One region of the Streptomyces cyaneofuscatus genome, then DNA from elsewhere that is predicted to be linked to it. Evidence: riboswitches for the same ligand, from Rfam matches in the RefSeq annotation. Region 1 holds a riboswitch; each other region holds the start of a gene.
The links. Region 1 has a riboswitch for cyclic di-AMP ahead of R2B67_RS32310 (C40 family peptidase). Riboswitches for the same ligand answer to the same signal wherever they lie in the genome.

Region 1 (4,846 bases):
TGAGCCGTGACCATCACTCCCCCGCTCTTTGGTCACAACTCCATCACCAACGGAACATCCTCCTCCTGCGGGCGCGCCCGGCTCATTAGCGTCGTTCCTCCACGAACTTCCTTGGGGGGACAATGAATTGGAACGACCCGCAGCACCCGTCACGGCAAGCGGACTGGGGGCCGGGCGTCACCGTCCCGCCGCCGGACCCTTCCCCCGGACCACGCTGGGCCCGTAAGCGCGTCATCCTTCCCGCCGCCGGCGTGCTGTTCCTGCTCGGCATCGGGATCGGCGCCACCGGCGAGGAGCCGGAAGCTGTACAGACAGCGGCGGTGAAGACAGAGCCCGGGCCGACGGTGACCGTCACCGTGACGGAGACGGCCAAGGTGACCGTGACAGCCAGCCCGGAGCCGGCCCCGACGGTCACGAAAATCAAGAAGGTACGAGTCACCGTCACCGCTCCGCCGCCCGAGCCCGCCGCCGAGGCGCCCGACCCGGTCTACGACGAGGGCGACGACTCGGGCGGGGGATCCACGTACTACAAGAACTGCACCGCCGTCCGTGCGGCGGGCGCCGCTCCCATCAGGAGAGGCGACCCCGGGTACGACTCCCACCTCGACCGTGACGGTGACGGAGTCGGCTGCGAATAGACGAACAGGCGAATAGACACCCACCGCCCCTCTCTTCGGTCCCGCGAACGCGTCAACCCTCCCTCTCTTCTGTACGTCCTGTACATTTTTGACAGGACGTGAGCGCAGGGCGGACCTGTGTCGCGCCTGCGTTCCGTCACGCACCCAGGAGAGGGGCTCCGCCATGATCCGACCCGATGCCCGACCCGACGCCCGTTACGTACTGCCCGAGTTCACCGAGCGCACCGCGACCGGGACCCGGACCCAGGACCCGTACTCCAAGCTTCTGTCCGAGCGGATCGTCTTCCTCGGGAGTCCGATCGACGACACCGCGGCGAGCGATCTGATCGCGCAGTTCATGTATCTGGAGCACGCTGAGCCGGACCGGCCGCTGTCGCTGTACATCAACTGCCCCGGCGGCTCGTTCGGGGCGATGGCGGCGGTCTACGACACGATGCGGTTTCTGACCTGCGAGGTGGAGACCTTCTGTCTGGGGCAGGCCGGCTCCTACGCGGCCGCTCTTCTGGCGGCCGGAGCTCCGGGGCGGCGACATGCCCTGCCCGGCGCGCGGGTAGTCATTCAACAGCCCGCGCTGGCAGAGCCGTTGCGGGGCCAGCCGTCCGACCTGGAGATCCACGCGCGCGAACTGGTGCGCACCCGCGAGCTGTTCACGGGCATGCTGGTCCGGCACACGGGCCGGACCGCCGAGCGGGTCACCGCCGACATCGAGCGCGACACCATCCTCGACGCGGAGGCCGCTCGCGCCTACGGGCTGGTGGACCACGTCGTGGAGAACCGCACACTCTCCCAGCCGCCGCACGACGTGAGGTGAACCGCCCATGGAACCCACGGAGTTCCCGCCCCTACCCGCACTGACCCGCGCCGAGGGTGAGCTGATCGACTGCTACCTCGCGGTCCTCGACCAGGTGGGCCGCATCAACCCGGCGCGCGGCAGCGACACCTACAGCGCGCTGAGAGCCGCGCAGGCCCTGGTCTCCCGGGCCGCGGCCCTGCGCGATGCCCTCTCCCTGATGCACGAGCGCGGCGAGCGGCAGATCCACGCGGCGACGCTCGCACGGGCCCTGCGGGTGCTGGACGGCGAGCGGCGGGCGGGCAGGGTCGCCGTGCCGCCGACCCCGAACTGAACCGCTCCGCGCGCCGGGAGCGCATTACGGGAGCGGGCCGGTCGCCCCGCGCGCGACACGCCCGGTGCCGCGATCAATTTCCCTCGCTCGTTCGGCGTAGGCGATCACCCGCACGAGCGACGCCCCAACTTGCGCTCGACGCGGGAGCCGTACCCGGAATGCGGCCTTTCGTCGCTGGTACGGGGGCGTGCGCCCGGCTCGTCGGCGGGGGCGAATCCACCCTGTCCACCTGAATGGATCAGTGGTGAGGAGACTCACAAATCACTGTTTCGGCTCGGAAATCCGGCACTTGGTGAGTCAAGATCCCTGGGACGACAAGCCCCCGCCACCGCGGCGGGGCGGTCCGGGTGGACGCCGAGTCCTGCCGCTTCCCGGATGACTGGTCGACAAGGAGTGGATCGGCAGGAGTGGAGGACCCGAGCATTACGGGCCGACCGGGAGACCGGGAAGCCCTCGGGGTGAAGCCGCGTCAAGCGGCCGGGCAACTTCGCCAGCCCGAACCCGACAGGTCATCCTTCACAGGCGGCTGACGAAGGGTTGCGCATGTCTGCGCAGGTTCATGTCCCGTCTCTGTTCGCCCGGGTCGGTACGGCTTCCGTACTCACCCTGGCCGTGACGTCCTCGATGCTGGCGCCAGGTCTGGTCGACGATGCCGAGGCCGCCACCCACTCGACGAAGGCGCTCAAGATCGCCGCGTCGAAGAAGGGGGCTCCGTACAAGTACGGGGCCGCGGGTCCCAGCCGGTTCGACTGCTCGGGGCTGACTGTCTACTCGTTCAAGAAGGCGGGGAAGAAGCTTCCCCGCACAGCACAGCAGCAGTACAACAAGACCAGCCGTATCTCCTCGTCGAAGCGGAAACCCGGCGACCTGGTCTTCTTCCATTCCGGCCGCAGCGTCTACCACGTGGGCATCTACGCCGGGGGCGGGAAGATCTGGCACTCCCCCAAATCCGGGGATGTGGTGCGTAAGGCGAAAATCTGGTCCAAGAGCGTCTGGTACGGACGGGTCCGCTGACCCACCTGCCGGACGCTCTTCCCTTGCGGCCGGGCGCTCTCTGTCCCTTGCGGCCGGACGCTCCGTCCCTTGCGGGCGCACGGGCCCCTCGGCGCACCTCAGCGCAGGAGGGGCCCGGTCACCAGCGCCAGCCCCAGTCCGGTGAGCGCCACGCCGCTGCCGCCCTCGATCGCCCGGGCGGTACGCGGCCGGCGCAGCCACCGCCCCAGCCGGTCCACGAGCAGGGCGAGGGCCGAGAACCAGACGAGGGCGAGGGCGACCACGAGGGCGGCGAGCAGGAGGGTCCTGGGCAGCGGCGGCTGCCCGTCCGGGACGAACTGCGGCAGCAGGCTGAGGAAGAGGACCGGCGCCTTCGGGTTGAGCGCGTTGGTCAGGAATCCCTGGCGCAGCGCGCGCCCGAGCCCCTCGGGCTCCTTCGGCCCCGGTGCATGCTCCGGCGTACGGCCCTCCTCGGAGACCCGGCGCCGGATCGCGTACAGGGCGCTGATCCCGAGGTAGAGCACGTACGCGCCGCCGAGCAGCTGGACCGTGCGGAAGAGGACGGGCATCGTCACCAGCACCGCGGCGAGCCCCGCCACGGCGAGCGCGGTGTGGACGAGCAGTCCCCCGGCGACGCCGAGGGCGGTGGCCAGACCGGCGGTGCGCGAGGCCAGGGCGTTGCGTACGACGACGGTGAAGTCGGCGCCGGGCAGCGCGACCATGCCGGCGGCGACCCCGGTGAAGGCGATCAGTTGTGCGTCCATGGGGTCCAGCCTGGACCGGCGGAGCCTTTAGCGTGTACTTGCAATCTTCTGGGTCTGCCTAAAGGAACGCTTCATGTACGACCCGACGCGGCTCGCCGCGCTGGTGGCGGTCGCCGAGACCGGATCGATCACGCGGGCCGCCGCCCACCTCGGCTACACCGCGCCCGCCCTCTCCCAGCAGCTGGCCAAGCTGGAGCGAGAGGCCGGGGCGACGCTGCTGGTGCGCCACCATCGCGGGGCGCGGCTGACGGCCGCCGGTGAGCTGCTGGCGGGGCGGGCCCGGCGGGTCCTGGACGAGCTGGACCAGGCGCGGCACGAGCTGGCGCAGCTGGCCGGGCTGTCGGGCGGCAGGCTGCGTGTGGGGACGTTCACGACGGCCGGGGTCCATCTGCTGCCGCCGGTCCTGAGCGCGTTCCGGCGGGCCCATCCGGAGGTCGAGCTGGCCGTCACCGAGTACGAGCCGCCGGGCGGGATCGCGGCGGTCACCGCGGGCGAGGTGGACCTGGCGCTGACCCACACCTACGAACCGGCGGTGGCCGACCCGCCGCCGCCGGGCGTCACCGTGGAACCCCTGCTGGTGGAGGAGCTGGTGCTGGCGACCGCGGTCGGGCACCGGCTCTCCGAAGGGTCAGGCCGGCTGCCGGTCGCCGAGCTGGCGGGCCGGCCGCTGATCAGCAGCGCTCCGGCGCATCCGCCCCGGCGCGGGGTGGAGAGCGCGCTGGCGGCGGCGGGCGCCACCCCGGCGGTGGTGTGCGAGTCGCCGGGCTACGCGCTGGTGTGCGCGCTGGTCAGCGCGGGGCTCGGCGTGGCGGTGGTGCCGGAGATGGTCGCGTCGCTGTCGGCCACGCCGTTGGCCGTACGGCGGCTGGAGCCCGCGGAGTTCCGCCGGACGATCTCCGTGGTGCACCGCGGCGACCGGGCGACCGCCGCGGCGGCGACGCTGCTCGCCCTGTTGCGGAGCGGGTTCGGGCGGGCGGCGGCCTCCTGAATCCCGCCGCCCCTCCCGGCCCTGTGGTCAGCCCTGGACCGGCACCGCCCAGGGCAGCGCGATCCAGACCGTCTTGCCGCCCTCGGCCGTCGGGACGACCGTGAGCCGTCCCCCGTACTCCTTGGCCAGCGACCGGATGATCACCATGCCGCGTCCGTTGTCCTGCCGCACGGCGGCAGGCAGCCGCTGGGGCCACCGGGGGTGACTGTCCGTCACCCCGAGGCGCAGCTCCTCGTCGCGTTCGAGGCGCAGATCGACGGTGAAGGTGGGCGACTGGCCGAAGGTGTGCTGAACGGAGTTGGTGGCCAGCTCGCTGATGATCAGCCGGATGGTGTCGGC
Region 2 (4,846 bases), 2.3 Mb from region 1:
CGGGGTGGCCCGGTCGGTGAAGAAGATGCGCGGCTATCTCGCCGAACTCATCCACCGGAAGAGGGAGAACCCCGGTGACGACCTGATCTCCGGGCTGATCCGGGCCAGCGACCACGGCGAGCACCTCACCGAGAACGAGGCCGCTGCGATGGCGTTCATCCTGCTGTTCGCCGGGTTCGAGACGACGGTGAACCTGATCGGGAACGGTACGTACGCCCTCCTCCGCCACCCCGAACAGCGCGCCCGCCTCGAAGAGTCGCTGGCGGCGGGGGAGAGCGCGCTGCTGGCCACCGGGATCGAGGAGTTGCTCCGGTTCGACGGCCCGGTCGAGCTCGCGACCTGGCGGTACGCCACCGAGGCGCTGACGCTCGGCGGGCAGGAGATCGCGGCGGGGGACCCGGTGCTGGTGGTGCTGGCGGCGGCGGACCGGGACCCGGAACGGTTCGCGAATCCGGACGCGCTCGATCTGTCACGGAGTGACAATCAGCATCTCGGCTACGGTCACGGAATCCACTACTGCCTGGGGGCACCGCTGGCCCGGCTGGAGGGCCAGGCCGCGGTGGCGACCCTGCTGAGACGCCTTCCTGACCTGCGACTTGCCGCAGAACCTGGCGATTTGCGCTGGCGCGGCGGGCTCATCATGCGCGGACTGCGCACCCTGCCGGTGCAGTTCGAGCCCGGTCGCCGCCTCGAACAAAGTGACACGCTGTCACCTCTGTGACTTTCACGTGATCTGCGCTGCATCGACTTGTGACATGCGTTCGAGTCCCGCTAGGTTCACGGTTCGACGCGTCGGCCGCTGTTCACCGGTTGCCCACGCGTCACTTGTTCAACAGCTTCTTGCTCCTCAGTTCTTGCTTGTCAGTCGCACGGAAGGCATATCCCATGGGCTCCGCGAACGGCAGACACCGCCGCCCTCGTCAGGCACCCGCCATCGTCGTCGCCGCAGGCGTGACCGGATCGGCCATCGCCATTCCGCTCCTCGGCGCGGCGGGCGCACACGCAGCCGACGCCACCACCTGGGACCGGGTCGCGGAGTGCGAGAGCGGCGGCATGTGGAGTGCCGACCTCGGCAACGGCTACTACGGCGGGCTTCAGTTCTCGCAGGAGACCTGGTCGGCGTACGGCGGCGACGCCTTCGCGGAGCGGGCCGACCTGGCCAGCCGCTCGCAGCAGATCTCCGTCGCCGAGAAGGTCCTGGACGACAAGGGCCCGCAGGCGTGGCCGAGCTGCGCGGTGATCTCCGGCCTCGCGGTGGACGGCAGCCTGCCCGGTGTCGACCCCGGTACCGCGCCCTCCACCGACCCCACCCAGGACCCGACGACCGCTCCGGCGGACGAAGCGGATGGAGCGGACGAAAAGGGTGAAGCGGGAGGTTCCGGCAACACGGACTCGACCGGCGCCACGGACAAGACCGGCACCACGGACTCCACCGACAAGACGGACGGAACCGGCAAGGGGGAGAAGAAGGGCGGAGCTGACACGCTCGACCCCTCGGCGAAGCCTTCCACTACGCCCCCCGCCACCGGAAAGACCGGCACCCCCGGCTCTCCTGACGCCTCGCAGCCCTCCACCTCCGCCCCCGACGCCTCGCAGGGCACCGACCGCACCGGCGGCAAGCACCGCGGCGCACCGGCCCCCGAGGAGGCCGGTGCGGTGGGGCAGGAGGACGGCCCTCGCGAGTCCGGCCGGCACGCCTCGCGGGGCGAGAGTGACGCGCGGGACGGCGGCGCGGTCACCGGCGGCGGCTACACCGTGCAGCCCGGGGACAACCTCTGGGCCATCGCGGACGCCCAGGAACTCCCCCAGGGCTGGACCGGCCTGTACGAGGCCAACAAGGACCTCCTTGGCTCCGACCCGGACCTGATCCTGCCCGGCCAGAGCCTGGATCTGGGGCTGGGTCAGAGCGCCGCGGAAGGTGCCGAGACCGGTGCCGGGGCGGGTGCCGATGCGGGCGCCGGAACGGGCGCGGAGGCGCCCGCCGCCAACTGATCGAATCCGGGAAAACGCCCCAAAATCGCGGGTAGTTCAGAGGCCTATGTCCACTTATGCGTAAGTGAGACATGGGTCTCTTTGCTGCAACTGGCGCGTCGCGTCCGCCCGCTCGGCGCAGATCCCCTCCGACCTGCGGAAACGGTCCGTCAGGGTGAGCAAGTAAGCGCCGATTGGGCCAGTATGTCCATCTTTGAATGTCGGGGTTGCCTGTGTTTACGGTCGGAACCGCTCGCACCGCGGGCCCCGTCGACCGTCACGCCGAATCCTGCCGTCGGTCGAAGGGAACAGACGCGTAAGCGCCGTAGGCAGGAGCGGGGGACCCAGGTAGGCCGCCGGGTCCGTACAACCCCTTCGAAGGACAGCTCCTTCGAGGCCGGGGACGTACGGGAACGGCTTGGGGTGAAGTCGCGCGCAAGGTCGCGCGACCGGGCAACTCATCAGCCCGAACCCGACAGCTCACCTCGTAGGCGTCGGTGAGGAGATCCGTTCCATGCTGCTGAACAGCAAGGGCAAGCACCGCCGCCCCTCGAAGACCGTCCGTTTCGCCACCCTCGCGGGCATCACCGGTGCCGCCGTGGCCGTCCCGCTGATGGGTGCGACCAACGCTTCCGCCGCCTCCGTCGAGACCTGGGACGCCGTCGCCCAGTGCGAGTCCGGCGGCAACTGGTCCATCAACACCGGCAACGGCTACTACGGCGGGCTCCAGTTCTCGCAGTCGAGCTGGGCCGCCGCCGGCGGTACGCAGTACGCCTCGCGCGCCGACCTGGCCTCCAAGGACCAGCAGATCGCCACCGCCGAGAAGCTCCTCGACATGCAGGGCCCGGGCGCCTGGGCCTGCGCCGGCGCCGGCGGCCTCACCAACGACGGTGTGGACCCGGGCGTGAACACCGGCTCCGGCCAGTCCGCGAGCAAGCCCGAGCAGGCCCAGCCCGAGCGCAAGGCCGAGCAGCCCACCACGCGCAGCGAGCAGCGCACCGCCCCGGCCGCCCCCAAGGCCGAGAGCTCCAAGAAGACCGTCACCACCCCGACCGGTGAGAAGGTCCAGAAGGGCGACGGCGAGTACAAGGTCAAGACCGGCGACACCCTGAGCAAGATCGCCGACAAGGAAGGCGTCAAGGGCGGCTGGAGCAAGCTCTTCAAGCTCAACGACGACATCGTCAAGGACGCGAACCTGATCTTCCCGGGTCAGCAGCTCCACCTGAAGTAACAGCCGGCTCTCCTCCCCGGAGGGAGGGGGTCCGGCGGCACCCTCCCTCGCACGGCTCCCCGGCCCGGCGCGCTACTCCCCCCGTGCGCGCCGGGCCGGGGTCTTTCCGTGGGAAGGGCGCCGCTCCCGCCGTGTGAAGGACGCCGGCGGGGATGGGGGTAGGGGCGATGACGGGTGATGGGGATGGGAATGGTGGGCGATCCGTTCACTTCTTGTCGGCATCGCACCCCCGCCGCTTGTTACCGCCCAGTAGATTTCTAGAGATTTGTCCCGTGATGCTGGCCCTTGGGTCCTTTTTCGTCCCAGGAGACGGGCGGTCGGCCGACTGACGCGGCCGGGCCGGTTAGGCTCGTGTCGCAAGGCCACAGTGACCCTGCACAACCAGCGTCATATCCCAGAAGGAGATGCCTCGTGCCGTCCATCGACGTCGTCGTAGCCAGGGAAATCCTCGACTCCCGGGGCAACCCCACGGTCGAGGTCGAGGTTGGCCTCGACGACGGCAGCACGGGCCGTGCTGCCGTTCCGTCCGGCGCCTCCACCGGTGCGTTCGAGGCTGTTGAGCTTCGCGACGGTGACCCCAACCGCTACCAGGGCAAGGGCGTCGAGAAGGCCGTCCTCGCCGTCATCGAGCAGATCGGCCCGGAGCTCGTCGGGTACGACGCCACCGAGCAGCGCCTCATCGACCAGGCGATGTTCGACCTGGACGCCACCGAGAACAAGGCCTCGCTCGGCGCGAACGCCATCCTCGGTGTCTCGCTCGCCGTCGCGCACGCCGCCTCCGAGGCGTCCGACCTGCCGCTCTTCCGCTACCTCGGCGGCCCGAACGCGCACCTGCTGCCCGTTCCGATGATGAACATCCTGAACGGCGGCTCGCACGCCGACTCCAACGTGGACATCCAGGAGTTCATGATCGCCCCGATCGGCGCGGAGTCCTTCTCCGAGGCCCTGCGCTGGGGCGCGGAGATCTACCACACGCTGAAGAAGGTCCTCAAGACCAAGGGCCTGTCCACCGGACTCGGCGACGAGGGCGGCTTCGCCCCGAACCTGGAGTCCAACCGCGCCGCCCTGGACCTCATCGTCGAGGCCATCACGGAGGCCGGTTACGTCCCGGGCCGCGATGTCGCACTCGCGCTCGACGTCGCCGCGTCCGAGTTCTACAAGGACGGCGTCTACGAGTTCGAGGGCAAGTCCCGCTCGGCCGCCGAGATGACCGAGTACTACGAGGAGCTCGTCTCCGCGTACCCGCTGGTCTCCATCGAGGACCCGCTGTACGAGGACGACTGGGCCGGCTGGAAGGTCATCACCGACCGCATCGGCTCCAAGGTGCAGATCGTCGGCGACGACCTCTTCGTCACCAACCCCGAGCGCCTGGCCCGCGGCATCGAGGAGGGCTCCGCCAACGCCCTGCTCGTGAAGGTCAACCAGATCGGTTCGCTGACCGAGACCCTGGACGCCGTCGAGCTGGCCCAGCGCAACGGCTTCAAGTGCATGATGTCGCACCGCTCCGGTGAGACCGAGGACGTCACCATCGCCGACCTCGCCGTCGCCGTGAACTGCGGCCAGATCAAGACCGGCGCCCCGGCCCGCTCGGATCGCGTCGCCAAGTACAACCAGCTGCTGCGCATCGAGGAGATCCTCGACGAC
Region 3 (4,846 bases), 6.5 Mb from region 1:
CCCGGCTTCCTCCGCGAGGCGCAGGAGCTGCTGCACCGGCACAAGGCGCTGCTGATCGCCGACGAGGTGCAGACCGGGCTCGGCAGGACCGGCGACTTCTACGCGTACCAGCACGAGGACGGCGTGGAGCCGGACCTGGTCTGCGTCGCCAAGGCGCTCTCCGGCGGCTATGTGCCGGTCGGCGCGACGCTCGGCAAGGACTGGATCTTCCGCAAGGTCTACTCCTCGATGGACCGGGTCCTCGTCCACTCCGCCAGCTTCGGCTCCAACGCCCAGGCCATGGCGGCGGGGCTCGCCGTGCTGACGGTGATGGAGGACGAGGAGACCGTCGCGAACGCCCGGCGGGCGGGTGATCTGCTGCGGGAGCGCCTCTCCGCCCTGGTGGACCGCTACGAGCTGCTGCACGAGGTGCGCGGGCGCGGGCTGATGATCGGCATCGAGTTCGGCCGCCCCACCTCGCTGAAGCTCCGCAGCCGCTGGACCATGCTCCAGGCGGCCCGCAAGGGGCTCTTCGCCCAGATGGTCGTGGTGCCGCTGCTCCAGAAGCACCGCATCCTCACCCAGGTCTCCGGCGACCACCTGGAAGTGATCAAGCTGATCCCGCCGCTGATCATCGGGGAGGCGGAGGTGGACCGCTTCGTGGCGGCGTTCACGGAGGTCATGGACGACGCGCACAGCGGCGGCGGCCTGATGTGGGACTTCGGCCGGACCCTGGTCAAGCAGGCCGTGGCCAACCGCTGAAATTTTGCCTCCGGGGCAATTTATTTGCCCGGGAGGAAAGTTCCTGGCCCAATGGACGCATGAACCCTCCGGACGAAGGGGCGGCCGACGAGCTCCCCGGCGTCGCCCCCCGACTGCGCGACCTGCGCCGTGGCCGCGGTCTCACCCTGGAGACCGCCGCCCAGCGGGCCGGACTCTCCCCGGCCCACCTCTCCCGGCTGGAGACCGGCCGCAGGCAGCCTTCGCTGCCCATGCTGCTGGGCCTCGCCCGTATCTACGGTACGACGGTTTCCGAGCTTCTCGGCGAGAAGCCGCCCGAGCGGGAGGCGGTCATCCGCGGCGGCGCCTTCGAGGGCGCCGAGGCGGACGGCTGGATGTACCGTAGGGCCGGCGGCTCCGGCCGCGCCATGCAGGCGCTGCGGGTCCGGGTCCCGTACGGCGCCCAGGGCGATCTGGTGCGGGTGCACCCCGGTGAGGAGTGGCTGTACGTCCTCGGCGGGCGGCTGCGGGTCGCGCTGGGGGAGACCGTGCACGATCTGGACCCGGGCGACAGCGCCCACTTCGACTCGCTCACGCCGCACCGGATCGCGGCCCTGGACCGGGGCGGGGCGGAGCTGCTCTTCGTCCACTCCCTGCTGCAGAGCCCCGCGGCCGAGCTCTGCCTCGGCAACGCGCTCCACGCGCGCTGACCCCTTCGTTCCCCCGGCCGCGAGGCCGGCAGAGAGGACCGTCATGTCCGATTCCGAGCACTACGACCCGCTGACCCCGAGGCGCCCGAAGGCCACGAAGGACACGCAGGAGCGCCGGATGCCGCGCGGTCTGGTGATCCGGCTCTTCGCCTACCTGGTGGTCGGCCACGTGATCGCGGCCTTCCTCTACCTGCTCTTCGTGGTGGCGGGCGCCGAGTAGGCGCTCAGCCCTGGTCGAGGAGGCGCTCGCGCAGCCGCTCCCGGGTCTCGGGGGAGACGCCCAGCCCCTCCGACAGGTAGCGGTCGGTCGTGCCCCAGGTGTCGTCGATGGCCGCGAACGCCGCCGCGAGGTAGGAGGCCTGCGCCCCGAAGAGCGGATTGAGGAGCTCCATCACCTCGGGGGACATCCCGGTCTCCGACATGTCCGTGCGCTTCACCTTGTACCGGCGGTGCGGATCGTTGGACTTGAGGTAGTCCGCCTCGATCGCCTCGCGCTCGACGCCGACCGCGAGCAGCGAGACCGCGATCGACAGGCCGGCCCGGTCCTTGCCCGCCGCGCAGTGCATCAGGGCCGGCACGCTGTCCTCCGCCAGGGCGTGCAGGACGCGGCTGTGCTCGGCGGTGCGGTCCACGATGGTCGAGCGGTACATGGTGATCATGCGCTCGGTGCCCTTGCCGTTCGCCAGGATCGAGCGCAGCTGCTCGATGTTCCCGTCGCGGACCAGCCGCCAGAACTCTGCTCCGTCGGCCGGGTCGGAGAGCGGAATACTGACATTGCGGACACCGGCCAGCTCGATGTCGTACCCGTCGAGCTTGTGGTCGGCGGAATTGCGGAAGTCGAAGACGGTGTGCAGCCCGAGTCCGCCGAGGAAGAGCGCGTCCTCGGCGGTGGCGTGCGCCAGGTGGCCGCTGCGGTAGAGCCGGCCGAAGGCGGTGCGCCGCCCGTCCTCGGTGGGAAGCCCGCCCACGTCACGGAAGTTGCGGACTCCGGTCAGTTCGGTCTCGGTCGGCGGGACCTGCGGCACCTGCTGCGTCACGGTGGCTCCTGGAATCTTCGGCGTCGGCGCGGCTCTCCGGCGAGGGCGCTCCTGTGACGATACGACATCGGTTCACGGGGCAATCATCGGAAGTCTGACGGGGTGTCAGGGGTCGCGTCGACGGCATGTCCGTATTGGTGCATTTCGTAGAACATGCCCTGCTAATGGGGGAGATGGGATTCCGTAGGTGAGCGGGATCATATCCGTGACGGACCGTGGCGGCGGCGCCCTGGCTATTTCCCGGGATCCGCACGGAAAGCCAAGATCCGTAATCCACGGAGGGTGACGGGAAATCCGGAGCGAAATTGAATCGATGATTCCGGGGCGCAACCGACGGCTTGTTCCCGTCGTCCTCACTCGTTTACGGTCACCGTCAATCCGGACGGACCGCCTAATCCTGCCGCCGCCCGGAATTCGCACCCACCCACTCACGTGTGGCAGGAGCGGGGGAACCAGGTAAGCCGCCGGCCCGGAGCGATCCGGACCGGCTAGGGGTGAAGCCGCCATCCGGCGGCCGGGCATCTCCAGCCCGAACCCGACAGCTCACCTCGCAGGCGCCGGAGAGGAACTTCCCCATGCCCGCAAAGGGTAAGCACCGCCGTCCCAAGTCCGGCCCGATCCACCGCGGCGTCCTCGCCGCGGGCACCGGCGGCGCCGTACTCGCCCTCCCGCTGTTCGGCGCGACCGGCGCCCACGCCGCGGAGAAGGCGGCCCCCGCCGTCCAGCCCGCCGCCGCGCAGAGCGCCCAGCAGGCCGCACCGCAGGCCGCGCCCGCCACGGCGAAGAAGGCCGCCCCGAAGACGTACGCCGTCGTCTCCGGCGACTACCTCGCGAAGATCGCGACCGAGCACCAGGTCAAGGGCGGCTGGCAGAAGCTGTACCAGGACAACCGCTCGACCGTCGGCGAGAACCCCGGCCTGATCTTCCCGGGCATGAAGCTGACCCTCGGCGCCAAGGCCACCGGCACCGCCGCGCCTTCGGAGGCCAAGAAGTCCGCCCCGGCCCCCAAGGCCGCCGCGCCGAAGAAGGCCGCCCCGAAGAAGGCCGAGCCGGCCCCGAAGGCCGACACCCTCTCGGCCGACGAGTCCGACGCCGCCGCCGAGTCCGGCGCCTCCACGCAGACCGGCTCCTCCGAGTCCACCGGCTCCGGCTGGACCGCGCCGCTCGACAACGCCAACGTCACCACCCAGTACCGCGCTTCCGGCTCCAGCTGGTCCAGCGGCTACCACACCGGCTCCGACTTCCAGGCCGCCTCCGGCACCCCCGTCAAGGCGATCGGCCCGGGCACCGTGGTCTCGGCCGGCTGGAGCGGTTCGTACGGCAACGAGGTCGTCATCAAGCACGAGGACGGCATGTACTCCCAGTACGCCCACCAGTCCTCGCTGAGCGTCTCCGCCGGCCAGACCGTCACCGGCGGCCAGCAGATCGGCCTCTCCGGCTCCACCGGAAACTCCACCGGCCCGCACCTCCACTTCGAGGTCCGCACCGGCCCGAGCTACGGCTCGGACGTCGACCCGGTCGCCTACCTGCGCCAGCACGGCGTCTCCCTCTGACCCCAGGGCGAGAAGAAGTGATCGAGGGGCGGTGCGCGGCGGCGCACCGCCCCTCCACTTATTCCGGCTTTACCGAAATCTGACCGGGTGGTCTATGTCACCACCCGTCAACCCCGTATTACGGTCGCGTAGGTCACATTGAACGGTGCAGGATATGTGCTTGTGGCAGACGATTCGAGAACCCAGCAGCAGAACATCATCGGGTCGTACGCGGCGATCGGGGACAGTTTCACGGAGGGCGTCGGCGACCCCGGCCCCGACGGCACCTTTGTCGGCTGGGCGGACCGGTTCGCGGTTCTGCTCGCCGACCGGCTCCCCGCCCCCGACGCGGCGACGAACCCGGACGAGACCCGGCACGGCAATTTCCGTTACGCCAATCTCGCCGTACGCGGACGCCTCCTCGACCAGATCGTCGAGGAGCAGCTGCCCCGCGCCAAGGAACTGGCCCCCGACCTGGTCACCTTCTGCGCGGGCGGCAACGACATCATCCGGCCCGGCACCGACCCCGACGATCTGGCCGAGCGCTTCGAGCGGGCTGTCGCGGACCTGACCGAGGCGGTCGGCACCGTCATGGTCACCACCGGGTTCGACACCCGGGGCGTTCCGGTGCTGCGCCACATGCGCGGCAAGATCGCCACGTACAACGTGCACCTGAGGGCCATCGCCGACCGGTACCAGTGCCCCGTGCTCGACCTGTGGTCGCTGCGCTCGGTCCAGGACCGGCGCGCATGGGACGCCGACCGGCTCCACCTGTCGCCCGAGGGCCACACCCGCGTCGCGCTGCGCGCCGCCCAGGTCCTCGGCCACGAGGTGCCGGCCGACCCGGACCAGCCCTGGCCGCCGCAGG

Region 2: it holds a riboswitch for cyclic di-AMP, as region 1 does, so the genes downstream of both, R2B67_RS22195 (transglycosylase family protein) here and R2B67_RS32310 (C40 family peptidase) in region 1, are expected to answer to the same signal.
Region 3: it holds a riboswitch for cyclic di-AMP, as region 1 does, so the genes downstream of both, R2B67_RS03280 (LysM peptidoglycan-binding domain-containing M23 family metallopeptidase) here and R2B67_RS32310 (C40 family peptidase) in region 1, are expected to answer to the same signal.

What each region holds. Positions count from the first base shown of each region.
Region 1 is NZ_CP137002.1:7,300,609-7,305,454, reverse strand. Features, by position in the region: gene R2B67_RS32325 (excalibur calcium-binding domain-containing protein) at 123-638, shown strand; gene R2B67_RS32320 (ATP-dependent Clp protease proteolytic subunit) at 802-1,449, shown strand; gene R2B67_RS32315 (hypothetical protein) at 1,457-1,762, shown strand; cyclic di-AMP (ydaO/yuaA leader) riboswitch at 2,137-2,302, shown strand; gene R2B67_RS32310 (C40 family peptidase) at 2,306-2,776, shown strand; gene R2B67_RS32305 (LysE family translocator) at 2,875-3,519, opposite strand; gene R2B67_RS32300 (LysR family transcriptional regulator) at 3,593-4,507, shown strand; gene R2B67_RS32295 (ATP-binding protein) at 4,535-4,846, opposite strand, start outside.
Region 2 is NZ_CP137002.1:5,023,773-5,028,618, forward strand. Features, by position in the region: gene R2B67_RS22185 (cytochrome P450 family protein) at 1-721, shown strand, start outside; gene R2B67_RS22190 (transglycosylase family protein) at 886-1,992, shown strand; cyclic di-AMP (ydaO/yuaA leader) riboswitch at 2,283-2,480, shown strand; gene R2B67_RS22195 (transglycosylase family protein) at 2,486-3,202, shown strand; gene eno (phosphopyruvate hydratase) at 3,614-4,846, shown strand, end outside.
Region 3 is NZ_CP137002.1:811,460-816,305, reverse strand. Features, by position in the region: gene R2B67_RS03300 (aspartate aminotransferase family protein) at 1-741, shown strand, start outside; gene R2B67_RS03295 (helix-turn-helix domain-containing protein) at 801-1,409, shown strand; gene R2B67_RS03290 (DUF6126 family protein) at 1,453-1,629, shown strand; gene R2B67_RS03285 (tyrosine-protein phosphatase) at 1,634-2,446, opposite strand; cyclic di-AMP (ydaO/yuaA leader) riboswitch at 2,858-3,018, shown strand; gene R2B67_RS03280 (LysM peptidoglycan-binding domain-containing M23 family metallopeptidase) at 3,022-3,999, shown strand; gene R2B67_RS03275 (SGNH/GDSL hydrolase family protein) at 4,162-4,846, shown strand, end outside.